Regions from separate parts of the Microbacterium pasadenense genome, predicted to be linked through region 1. Evidence: predicted binding sites of a transcription regulator. Region 1 holds the regulator's gene; the other holds the start of a gene.
What was found. Region 1 encodes HspR, which represses chaperone genes until heat shock. Its sites were predicted from a motif close to AAGTTGAGTCNNNNNGACTCAACTT; they were not measured.
Positions count from the first base shown of each region.

Region 2: the regulator HspR is predicted to act here: its motif matches at 1,354-1,378, upstream of AB3M83_RS03905 (Hsp20/alpha crystallin family protein).

Region 1 covers NZ_JBFOKN010000001.1:173,240-179,120, reverse strand. The annotation lists gene AB3M83_RS00825 (alternate-type signal peptide domain-containing protein) at 1-148, opposite strand, end outside; gene dnaK (molecular chaperone DnaK) at 513-2,378, shown strand; gene AB3M83_RS00815 (nucleotide exchange factor GrpE) at 2,381-2,995, shown strand; gene AB3M83_RS00810 (DnaJ C-terminal domain-containing protein) at 3,010-3,993, shown strand; gene AB3M83_RS00805 (heat shock protein transcriptional repressor HspR) at 4,004-4,450, shown strand; gene AB3M83_RS00800 (hypothetical protein) at 4,570-5,160, opposite strand; gene AB3M83_RS00795 (endonuclease/exonuclease/phosphatase family protein) at 5,193-5,881, shown strand, end outside.
Region 2 covers NZ_JBFOKN010000001.1:820,326-826,206, reverse strand. The annotation lists gene AB3M83_RS03915 (DUF2207 domain-containing protein) at 1-293, opposite strand, end outside; gene AB3M83_RS03910 (MarR family winged helix-turn-helix transcriptional regulator) at 359-790, shown strand; gene AB3M83_RS03905 (Hsp20/alpha crystallin family protein) at 872-1,324, opposite strand; gene AB3M83_RS03900 (prolyl oligopeptidase family serine peptidase) at 1,462-3,516, shown strand; gene AB3M83_RS03895 (VOC family protein) at 3,524-3,889, opposite strand; gene AB3M83_RS03890 (alpha-amylase family protein) at 3,988-5,430, shown strand; gene AB3M83_RS03885 (pyridoxine/pyridoxamine 5'-phosphate oxidase) at 5,439-5,881, opposite strand, start outside.

The DNA.
Region 1 (5,881 bases):
CGGCCTTCTCGACGACGAGGTTTCCGGCGACGACCGAGGCGCCCGCCTCGGCGGCGCTCGCGTTCCAGGTGGCGAACGTGCCCGCGCCGCCGAGGAGCAGGGTGATGCCGGCTGCGGTGGCGATGGAGGCCTTGACGAACTTCTTCATGGGGTGTTCCTTCCGTGGCCCGGGGGTGTGGTCCGGGTGAGTGCGTGGGGTGAGAGTCGGAGGTCTGCCGCGGCCTTCAAGTCCATGCGGCGACATGAATCAGTCTTGGCGGTCGGCCGCAAGGAACCAGCGGGCGGGACCCCAACGAAGTCGCAAGATCGCGCGGGAACCTCAACGCAAGCGCAAGGAATCCGCAACCCCGCCACCCTGCAAACTTGATATGTACGGGCTCAACTTGTTTGACAGCGCGAAACCGCGCGCGTAGCCTTGAGTCATCGCGGCTCAGGTTCGGTGCTCCGGGCACCTGATCGGGTCGCTCGCAGACTTCTGAACCACAGAATCGTCCACACGAAGGAGACATCACATGGCACGTGCAGTGGGAATCGACCTCGGAACGACCAACTCGGTCGTCAGCGTCCTCGAGGGCGGCGAGCCGAAGGTCATCGCCAACGCCGAGGGCTTCCGCACCACCCCGTCGGTCGTCGCGTTCACGAAGGACGGCGAGGTGCTCGTCGGCGAGACCGCCAAGCGCCAGGCCGTCACCAACGTCGACCGCACGCTGAGCTCCGTCAAGCGCCACATGGGCACGGACTGGAAGACCCAGTCGATCGACGGCAAGAACTACACGCCGCAGGAGATCTCGGCGCGCATCCTCCAGAAGCTCAAGCGCGACGCCGAGCAGTACCTCGGCGACACCGTGACGGATGCCGTCATCACGGTCCCCGCCTACTTCAACGACGCCGAGCGTCAGGCCACCAAGGAAGCCGGTGAGATCGCGGGCCTCAACGTCCTGCGCATCATCAACGAGCCCACTGCCGCCGCTCTGGCCTACGGGCTCGACAAGGGCAAGGAGGACGAGCTCATCCTGGTCTTCGACCTCGGTGGCGGCACGTTCGACGTCTCGCTGCTCGAGGTGGGCAAGGACGACGACTTCTCGACCATCCAGGTCCGCGCGACCGCGGGTGACAACCGCCTGGGCGGCGACGACTGGGACCAGCGCGTCGTCGACTACCTGATCAAGCAGTTCAAGGACACCAGCGGCGTCGACGTCTCGGGCGACAAGATCGCCCTGCAGCGCCTCAAGGAGGCTGCCGAGCAGGCGAAGAAGGAGCTGTCCAGCTCGACCTCGACCTCGATCAACCTTCCCTACCTGTCGCTGACCGAGTCGGGCCCCGTCTCGCTGTCCGAGACGCTGTCGCGTGCGAAGTTCGAGGACCTCACCAAGGACCTGCTCGACCGCACCAAGAAGCCGTTCGAGGACGTCATCCGCGAGGCCGGCATCAAGCTCTCCGACATCCACCACGTGGTCCTCGTCGGCGGCTCGACCCGCATGCCGCAGGTCACCGAGCTCGTCAAGCAGCTCACCGGCGGCCAGGAGCCCAACAAGGGCGTCAACCCGGATGAGGTCGTCGCCGTGGGCGCAGCCCTCCAGGCCGGCGTCCTCAAGGGTGAGCGCAAGGACGTGCTGCTCATCGACGTCACCCCCCTGAGCCTCGGCATCGAGACCAAGGGCGGCATCATGACCAAGCTCATCGAGCGCAACACGGCCATCCCGACCAAGCGCAGCGAGACCTTCACCACCGCCGACGACAACCAGCCGTCGGTCGCCATCCAGGTGTTCCAGGGTGAGCGCGACTTCACGCGCGACAACAAGCCGCTCGGCACCTTCGAGCTCACCGGCATCGCCCCGGCGCCCCGCGGCATCCCGCAGATCGAGGTCACCTTCGACATCGACGCGAACGGCATCGTGCACGTGTCCGCCAAGGACAAGGGCACCGGCAAGGAGCAGTCGATGACGATCACCGGCGGTTCGTCGCTGCCGAAGGAGGACATCGAGCGCATGGTGCGCGAGGCCGAGGAGAACGCGGCCGAGGACAAGAAGCGCCGTGAGGCCGCCGAGGTCCGCAACCAGGCCGAGACCCTGTCGTACTCGATCGAGAAGCTCATCTCGGAGAACGCCGACAAGCTGCCCGAGGACGTCAAGACCGACGTCCAGGCCGACGTCGACGCGCTCAAGACGGCGCTCGCCGGGGACAACGACGATGCGGTCAAGGACGCGTTCGACAAGCTCAACGCATCGCAGTCGAAGATCGGCGAGGCGATCTACGCGGCAGGCCAGGCCGAGGCGGCGCAGGCTCCGGCCGACGCTCCGGCCGGCGACGAGACGGCATCCTCCGAGGAGGATGTCGTGGACGCCGAGGTCGTCGACGACGAGGAAGACAAGAAGTAATCATGGCGGACAAGGACTTCGAGCAGCCCGACGAGGGTGACGAGGTCCTCGGCGCGGAGGGGTCGGAAGCGCAGGCTTCCGGCCCCGCCCCGCACGAGGACACATCCGCTGATGCCGCCGGCGACGCCGACGAGCTCACCATCGACGACATCCTCGGCGCGGCGCAGTCCGACGAGGCCGCCGTCGCCGACGCGCCCGAACAGGAGCACGACCTGCTCCTGGACCTCAAGCGCGTGCAGGCCGAGTACGCCAACTATCGGCGTCGCACCGAGGAGTCGCGCGAACTCGAGCAGGCGCGCGTGAAGGGCTCCGTCGCGAAGGGCCTGCTGCCGGTGCTGGACGACCTCGACCGTGCCGAGAAGCACGGCGACCTCGCCGAGGGCAGCGCGCTCACGGCGATCGCGGAGAAGCTCCGCGGCGTCGTCGCGAAGCTCGGCGTCGAGCGCTACGGCGAAGCCGGCGACGCGTTCGACCCGCAGCAGCACGAGGCGATCTTCCAGGCGCCGACCCCCGGAACGACGCAGCCGACGGTCCTCGAGGTCGTCGAGATCGGCTACCGGCTCGGTGATCTCGAGCTCCGCCCGGCGAAGGTCGTCGTCGCTGTTCCGGCCGAGTAAGGGGAGGAGGGGCAATGGCCAGTCAGGACTGGTTCGACAAGGACTTCTACAAGGTCCTCGGTGTGTCGAAGGACGTCTCGGACGCTGATCTGAAGAGAACGTACCGCAAGCTGGCGCGCACCTACCACCCCGACTCGAACGCGGGAGATCCCGCGGCAGAGGCGAAGTTCAAAGAGGTCAGCGAGGCGTACTCGGTGCTCAGCGACAAGGAGCAGCGCGCCGAGTACGACCAGCTGCGCGCGATGGGCTCGGGAGCGCGCTTCCAGCCCGGCGCGAGCGGCGGCGGCTTCGAGGACGTCTTCAGCCGGTTCTCGCCGGGTGGCAGCACGTCGACAGCGGACTTCGACGATCTGTTCGCGATGTTCGGGCAGCAGCAGCAGGGCGGTCGGTTCGGCTCGGGCAGGTTCGGCCAGCCGACCGGCGGCTTCCGCGGCTTCGGCGGCCCGCAGAAGGGGGCCGATGTGACGGCGCGGACGACGCTCGACTTCACGACCGCCGTCCGCGGCGAGACCATCACCCTGCAGGGCGAGGACGGCAAGCCGATCAAGGTGAAGGTGCCGGCCGGTGTCGCCGACGGGCAGAAGATCCGCCTGCGCGGTCGCGGCCGGCCCTCGCCCGACGGCGGCGAGACCGGCGACATCGTCCTCACCGTGGCGGTGCGACCGCACCCCGTGTTCACGCGGGACGGTCTCAACCTCCGGGTGACGGTGCCCGTGACGTTCACCGAGGCCGCGCTGGGCGCGACCATCGAGGTCCCAACCCTCGGCGGCGAGTCGGTGAAGCTGCGCGTCGCTCCGGGGACCCCCTCCGGTCGCGTCCTGCGCGTCAAGGGCAGGGGCGTGCACACGGCGAAGGGCACCGGTGACCTGCTCGCCGAGGTCCAGGTCGCCGTTCCGACCCACCTCGACGACAAGGCCCGGAAAGCGCTCGAGGACTTCGCCGCGTTGGAGCCGAAGGAGAACCCCCGCGCGGACCTGATGGCCAAGGCGCACGAGTGAGGTGACCCCCATGACGGACGAGCAGCGGATCGACGAGGACGACCCCATCCTCGCCATCGCGATGGCGGCCGAGCTCGCGGGCATGCACCCGCAGACACTCCGCCAGTACGACCGGCTCGGACTCGTCGTACCGGCGCGCACCCGAGGCGGGTCGCGCCGGTACTCCCTCCGCCACGTCGCGCAGCTGCGCGAGGTGGCGCAGATGTCGGCGGACGGCGTCAGCCTGCCGGCGATCTCGCGGATCATCGCCCTCGAGAACGAGGTGCGGATGCTGCGCCGCGAGGTCTCCGAGCTGCAGTACCGGCTGCGCGACGAGATCACCCAGCGCCGCGGCGCGCGCGTCTTCGCGGCGGGCGCGACCGGCTCGGTCGTCACCCTTCGTCAGGGCACCCGCGTCCGCCGGGCGACCGACATCGTGCTGTGGCGGCCGATGCCGCCGCGGGGGGCCGAGGACTAGACCCCGCGTCGGCCGCGCCGCGATGCACGGGATGCTGCGCGGCGCGCCGTCGCCGGCATCCGTTCTCCGGCGTGTCGGCGGGGATGCCGTGTATCGCGGCACGCGCGAAGCGGCGGGGATCAGGCGGGGTCGATGCGGAGCGTGCCGGGGGTCTCGCCGACGGTGAAGCCGTCCACGAGTCGCAGCGACCGGGCGAGGTCGTCGACGGCGCCGATCACGGTGCCGAAGCGCTCGCGGTCGGACACCACGGCGGTGAGGGTCACCAGGTGCGTGCCGGTCTCCCACGTGTAGGAGGCGAACGGCGGCTGCCGCGGTTCTGCGGGGAGCGGCATCGCGAGCTTCTCGCCGACGCCGAGCGGCGAGCCGGGGAACGCCTCGGTGTCGTCGTACTCGATCGGCATCGTCGCGCGGGCGATCCGCAGCTGTGGCGTGAGCTCCTGCACCTGCGCCATCGTGACGAGGAACTCGGGGTCGTCCTTCCACACCCACACGAGAACGCGTCCGGCGGCTCGGCGCATGAGCGCCGGCGCCGCCTGGCTCATCGCCCACGCCGCGAACCGCGAGCCCGAGGAGGCGCGACCGATGGCCGTGTTCGCCTGCGCCAGCAGCATCCGGATCGCCTTCTTGCGGGCACGCCGCCCGGCGAAGCCGAAGGACTCCGTGACCGGCACCCAGCGGGCGGGGTCGGCATTCGCAGATAGCTGAGTCACGCTTCCAGACTAGGTTGTTACCCTCCCTTCCCATGCGCCCCCTCCCTGTCAAGGCGGCTCTCGCCGCGCTCCTGTCGGCCACGCTCCTCGTCACCACCCCCGCCCTGTCCGCGTCGGCCGCCTCCCGGCCGGGTCAGGTCGGACTCGTCAGCTTCGTCGGTGCCTCCGTGTCGTCGTCGAGTGCGACGCTGACCGTCGACTGGTCGGATGTCGCAGGCGCGAAGAAGTACGAGGTGTTCGCCTCGACGTCGTATGACGCTCTCCCCAAGAAGACGTCGCCCTCGGCCACCGTCACGGCGTCCAAGGCGACGATCACGGGCCTGAGCAAGGGCAAGGACTACTTCGTGCAGGTACGCGCGGTGAACAGCGCCGGCAACGGCCCGCGCTCCTGGCGCGTCGGCCACCGCTCGATGGTGTCCGAGGCGACCGCGGCAGCGACCCGCCTCCGCGCCGTCACGTGGAACGTCTGCTCCTACCAGTGCTCCGGCATCGTGTCGCGCGCGAAGGTCATCAAATCGCGCATCGCGGAGCTGAAGGCGGATGTCGTCGGATTCCAGGAGGCGTCGAAGGTCAACGTCGCGCCGAGCGGGTACGCGTTCGCCTACAACGGCCAGAACGACATCCTCTACCGCAAGGCCGCTTTCACGAAGGTGGCGGCGAAGAGCGGCGGGCCCACCAGCGGCTACGCCCGCGCGGGGAAGAAGCACGCCTCGCCCGGACA
Region 2 (5,881 bases), 650 kb from region 1:
GTCTCGACCTCCCACTCGTCCCCATCCCCATCGACGACCGTGTCCACCGACGGACGCACCGGCTGGCCGCGGAACTCGGTCGCGATGACCCGCCGCATGCCGCGGTTCTGGTCGGCGTCCGGGAACACCGCGACGAACGTCTCGACGACGTCCATCCGGCTCACGCCGCTCGCATCGCGCGTCAGGGTGAAGTCCACGTCGAGGCTCTCGAAGACGAAATCGTCGACGTCGGCCGAGGCCGCCAGCGGCGGCGCGATCACCGCCATCAGGACCACCAGTGCAGCTGCCGCCACTGCGCGTGCTGTGCGTCTCGAAGTCCTCACGCTCCCACCCTACGAGCGGCGATACAGTGGACGCCATGACAGACCGCCGCCTCGCCATCGCCGCGTGGGAGAGTCTGTTCCGCGCTCAGCACGAGCTCATGGAGGAATTGTCGGTCGACTTCTCGGCCGACGGCGACCTCACTCAGGCCGAGTACGACGTCCTGCTCACCGTCACCCGCGGCGAAGACCGCTCCGCACGCCTCCGCGACGTCACCGCGAACGCGCTCATCAGCCAGCCGAGCGTCTCGCGACTGGTCGACCGGATGGTCTCGCGGGGACTGCTGACCAAGTGCCCCGACCCCTCCGACGGCCGCGGCGCCATCGTCCGCGCGACCGATGAGGGGGCGGCCGCCTTCCGCCGCGTCGCCACGGTCCACGGCCGCACGATCTCGCAGCGCATGTCGGTCCTCTCCGACGCCGAGCTGGCAGAGCTCAAGGCCATCACGGCCAAGCTCCGCGGCGTCTGATCCCCCTGGCGCGCGGAACCGCCCCGCATCCGAGCGGACGCGGGGCGGTTCTCAGCGGTCAGCGCCGGCCGGCGGTGGCGATCACTGGTCGATCGGCTGCGGCTGGTCGCTCTCGGATGCGGTGATCGTCGACGGCGACCCGTCGGCGACGACCTCGATCTTCCGCGGCTTCGCCTTCTCGCTCACCGGGATCATGACGCTCAGCACTCCGTTGCTGTAGTTCGCGGTGATGCCGTCCGTCGCGATGCCCTGGCCCAGGTTGAGCTGGCGCAGGAAGCTCGCCGCTTCGCGTTCGCGGGTGATCCACTTCACGCCCTCGCCCGACGACAGCGTGCGCTCGGCACGGATCGTCAGCAGCTGGCCGTCCACGTCGATGTCGACGGAGCCCGGGTCGATGCCGGGAAGATCCGCGGTCAGGACGTAGTGGTCGCCATCGCGGTACAGGTCCATCGGCATCCGACGGGGTCCGCGGCGGGTGTCGAAGAGGGTCGACGCAAGGCGGTCGATCTCACGGAACGGGTCATACGTGGCCATGATTCTCTCCTTGGTGGATGGTGGTCTCAAACTTGAGCCGGTATGACTCAAGTACCTTCAGATTAGCACTCTGCCTATGCGAGTGCCAACGATTCTCCGTAGGCGAACACCGTCGGATCCCGGCCTAGGCTGGCGGGATGACGCCCCGCGAGATCGCCGTTGAACCCGCCGACCCGTTCCGCTGGCTCGAGGAGATCTCATCTCCGGAAGCGCTCGACTGGGCAGCCGTGCGGACGGCGGAGACCGAGGCGCGCTTCGCGGGCGGAGACCGCGACCGGCTCGAGGCCCGGCTCAAGGAGATCCTCGACGACCCCGATCGCCTCATCGTCCCGAGTCGCCACGGCGACCTCATGTACGACTTCCGGCGCGACGCGGAGAATCCGCGCGGGCTCTGGCGGCGCACCACCCGCGCCGCGTTCGCCGCCGGAGCGCCCGAGTGGGAGGTCCTCCTCGACGTCGACGCGCTCGGTCACGCGGAGGGGACGGCGTGGACGTTCGCCGGAGCCACGCACGGACCCGCCGGAAGCGGCCGCGCCCTGGTGCGCCTGAGCCCGGACGGCGGCGACGCCGCGGTCGTGCGCGAGTTCGATCTCGACGCGGTGCGCTTCGTCGACCACGACGCCTTCCGTCTGAACGCGCACAAGCACCGCCTCGCCTGGCTGGATGACGACACGCTCCTCGTCGCCACGGCACTCGAGGGCGGCGACGTCACCGACTCGGGCTATCCGCTCACCGCACGCGCCTGGCGCCGCGGAACGCCCCTCGCGGATGCCCCGCCGATCATCGAGGGCGTCGCATCCGACGTCGGCGTGTTCGTCGCCGTCGATCGCACCGAGGGGCGGGTCACGCCGATCGTCGTCGTCGCGCACGACTTCCACGCCTCCGAGCAGTACGTCTGGCGCGGTGGCGAACCCCAGCTGATCGCGGCACCGCAGGACGCGGTCGTGGACGTGCACGGCGACCTCGTCGCGGTTCGGACGACCACGCCGTGGCGCGTCGACGGCGTCACGCACCCCGCCGGCACACTGCTCGTCGGGCCGCTCGAGACGCTCACGACCGGCGACGGGACCGACCTGCGTGTCGCGTACGCGCCCACCGACGTCGCGGTGCTCGAGTCCTGGGCGTGGACGCGAACCCGGCTCGTCCTCACGGTCCTCGAGAGCGTGCAGAGCCGCATCCTGTCCGTCGACCTCGAGACCGGCAGCGCGGTGGAGCTCGACCTGGCGCTCAGCGCGGACGACCTCTTCACGGCGAGCGTGGCGACCCTCGACGCCGAGGAGGACGACGAGATCTGGATCGTGGCGCGGGGCTTCCTCACCCCGCCGACGCTCCTCGTGACGGATGCCGCCTCCCCCGCGGTCCGGCTGGTCGGCCACGGCCCGACCGCGTTCGACGCGACCGGCCTCGTCGCGTCGCAGCACTGGGCGACCTCGGCGGACGGCACCCGCGTGCCGTACTTCCAGATCGGTCCGCGTAGCCGCTCCGGCGCCTCGCCCGTGCTCATGAGCGGCTACGGCGGCTTCGAGCATGCACTCACGCCGGAGTACCCCGCGATCGTCGGACCCGCGTGGCTCGAGAAGGGCCGGATCCTCGTCGTCGCGAACATCCGCGGCGGCGGCGAGTTCGGCCCGGCCTGGCATCTCGCCGCCCTGCGCGAGAACCGGCACCGCGCCTACGAGGACTTCGCCGCCGTCGCCCGCGACCTCGTCGCGCGCGGGGTCTCGACGCCGGATCGCATCGCATGCCACGGGCGGAGCAACGGCGGTCTGCTGGTGGGCAACATGCTCACGCAGTACCCCGACGACTTCGGCGCGATCGTCTGCGGCGTCCCCCTGCTCGACATGCGCCGCTACACGCGCCTGTCGGCGGGGGCGAGCTGGATCGCCGAGTACGGCGACCCCGACGACCCGGCCGACTGGGAGTTCCTCCGGACGTTCTCCCCGTACCACCTGATCGAGCCGGGGCGCGCCTACCCGCCGTCACTGATCTACGCGGCCGCCAGCGACGACCGGGTCGGTCCCGTGCAGGCGCGGAAGATGGCGGCACGGCTGGCCGACGAGACGGATGCCGCAGTGCACTACCTGGAGCCCGTCGAAGGCGGCCACGCCGGCACGATCGACTCGGCCGCGACCGCCGCGCTGCACGCCACCATCCACGCTTTCCTCGACGCGACGGTGGCCCGGGGCGACTGAGCGCGGGTCAGGGCTTCTGGAACGCGATGAGGCCGATCGTGTTCCCTTCGCTGTCCCGGATGAACGACTGCCACTCCTCCCGCCCGGCCGGAACGAGCCGGTCGTCGGGGTGCGTGTAGGCGATGTGCGGCTCCGTGATGACCTCGGCGAGCCCGTCGAGTCGTTCCAGGCTCTCGTGGACGTTGTCGACCTTGAGGAAGATGAGCGACGAGGGCGCCCCGCGATCGAGCATCAGGCGGGCGCCGTCGAGGTCGAAGTACAGCAGCCCGGGCGGATCGATGCGGGCGAGCGGACCGCGCCCGAGCAGGACCGTGTAGAAGTCCTCCGCGCGGTCGAGGTCCTCGGCGTGCTGTGCGATCTGGAGGAGGTTCATGGCCGTTCTTCTTCCGTCGTCGGCGAAGGGGGGTGGTGGCCGCCCGGGATCCCGGCGCGAGCCTGCCTCTAGTCTGAGGTGCAGGGAGGGTGAACACCATGAGCAGCATCGGCACGGTCGAGGACGACCGCGGGGCCGTCCTCGACGCATTGGTCTCGGCCGCTCATCCCGACGACACCTTCCTCGCCCGGCTCGATGAGCACTTCCCCGATCTGCACGCCGCGGCAGCGGACGCGCACGTCGGGACCGAGCAGCTGCAGGCGATGGTCGTCGCGGCATCCGCGGCGTGGAGCTCGCGATCGCTCGACCTGAAGGTGCACGGGCAGCGCCGCGCTGCCGGCAACGTGCTCGCGTCCCCCGCGACACTGGGCGCCTCGTGCTTCGCGGACCGGTTCGCCGGCAACCTGGCGGGACTGCGCGACGAGATCCCCTACCTCCGCGAGCTCGGTGTCACCCTGCTGCACGTCCAGTCCCCGTTCGCGACCGCCGACGACGGGACACCCGACCTCCGCCGGATCGACCCGGGCCTCGGGCGCCTCGACCGGCTGAGCGACGTCGCCGCGGCGCTGCGCCTGGCCGGCATCGCCCTCGCGGTCGACGTCGACGTCGCAGGAAGCGGAGACCCGGTCGCGTTGGTGACGGATCTCTTCTTCCTCGCCAATCACGGGGTGGAGGCGTTCCTCGTCGCCGACCGCGCGGTGGCGGCCCTCCTCGATCCTCTCCTCGCGGTCGCGACGCCCGGCGTCGCGGTGCTCCCGGAGCCATCGGGGTCGACGGAGCTCTGGCGGTCCCTCGCCACGGCGGATGCCGGCCCGTTGCAGCGCGCGGTCGAGGCGCGCGACGGATCGCTCACGGTCACGGCCGTGCGGGATGCCGACGCGCTGCGCTGGGCGGACGAGGACGACGCCGATCGGCTCACCGCCTTCTACACCGACGGGTCGAGCTTCGGCCGCGGCGTCCCGGTCGCCGGCGGCGTCGCGGGCACCACCGCCTCGCTCGCCGGCATCGAGGCCGGTGACCCGCTCGGCGAGTCGCGCGTGGTGCTGGCGCACGCGCTCGCCTTGAGCCTCCCGGGCGTCCCGCTCCTCTGGCTCGGCGACGACGTCGCGCAGCTCAACGACCCCACCTCCTCCGACGACCCCGGCCGACGAGACGACCCGCGCTGGATCCACCGCGGCCAGAAGCCCCGCGACCGCTACGCGCAGCGGACGGATGCCGGGACGCCAGCCGGGCGGACGTTCGCCGCGCTCACGAAGCTGATCGCCGTGCGGCAGGCGACGCCGGAGTTCGGCGGCACGCGCGTGATCGGGTTCGACGTGCCGCAACCGTCGATCGTCGGCTACCAGCGACCGGGCGACGTCGCCCTGGTCCTCGTGCTCGGGAACGTCGCCACCACCCCGGCACCCGTCGATGCGGACACCTTGTCGGGATTCATGGCGATCGCGCACGACCTGGTCGACGACGTCGAGGTCGACCTGTCCGGCGGGCTCGTCCTGCCTCCGTGCGGGTTCCGCTGGGTGCGCGTCACGCCGCGGGCCTGAGCCGCGGTTCAGGCCGGGAGCACCGTCCGAGCCCACCCGTCGCCGGCTCGTTCGTACACGACCCGGGTGTGACGCCGGTCGGGCGCGCCCTGCCAGAACTCGACGCGGTCCGCGGCGATCCACCACCGCACCCACTCGCCCGGCGCGATGCCGTGCCGGGCAGCCGCGGAGCGCTGGGCGAGATCGGCGGCGCTCTCCGCAGCCGGGGCTTCGACGACCGGGCCGCGCACGCGGACGCCGCGGACCACCGGCTGCCACCAGAAGGTGAGCGCCGCGGCCGGGTTCGTCGCGAGCTGCGCGGCCTTGGCCGAGGACCGCGGGCCCGCCACCGCCCACCCGCGCCTCCCCACGTCCTTCAGGATGAGGGTGCGAGCATCCGGAAGCCCGTGGGCGTCGACGGTCGACAGCGTCGCGGTGTGGGGCTCCGGAACCCCCGCGTCAGCCGCCTCGC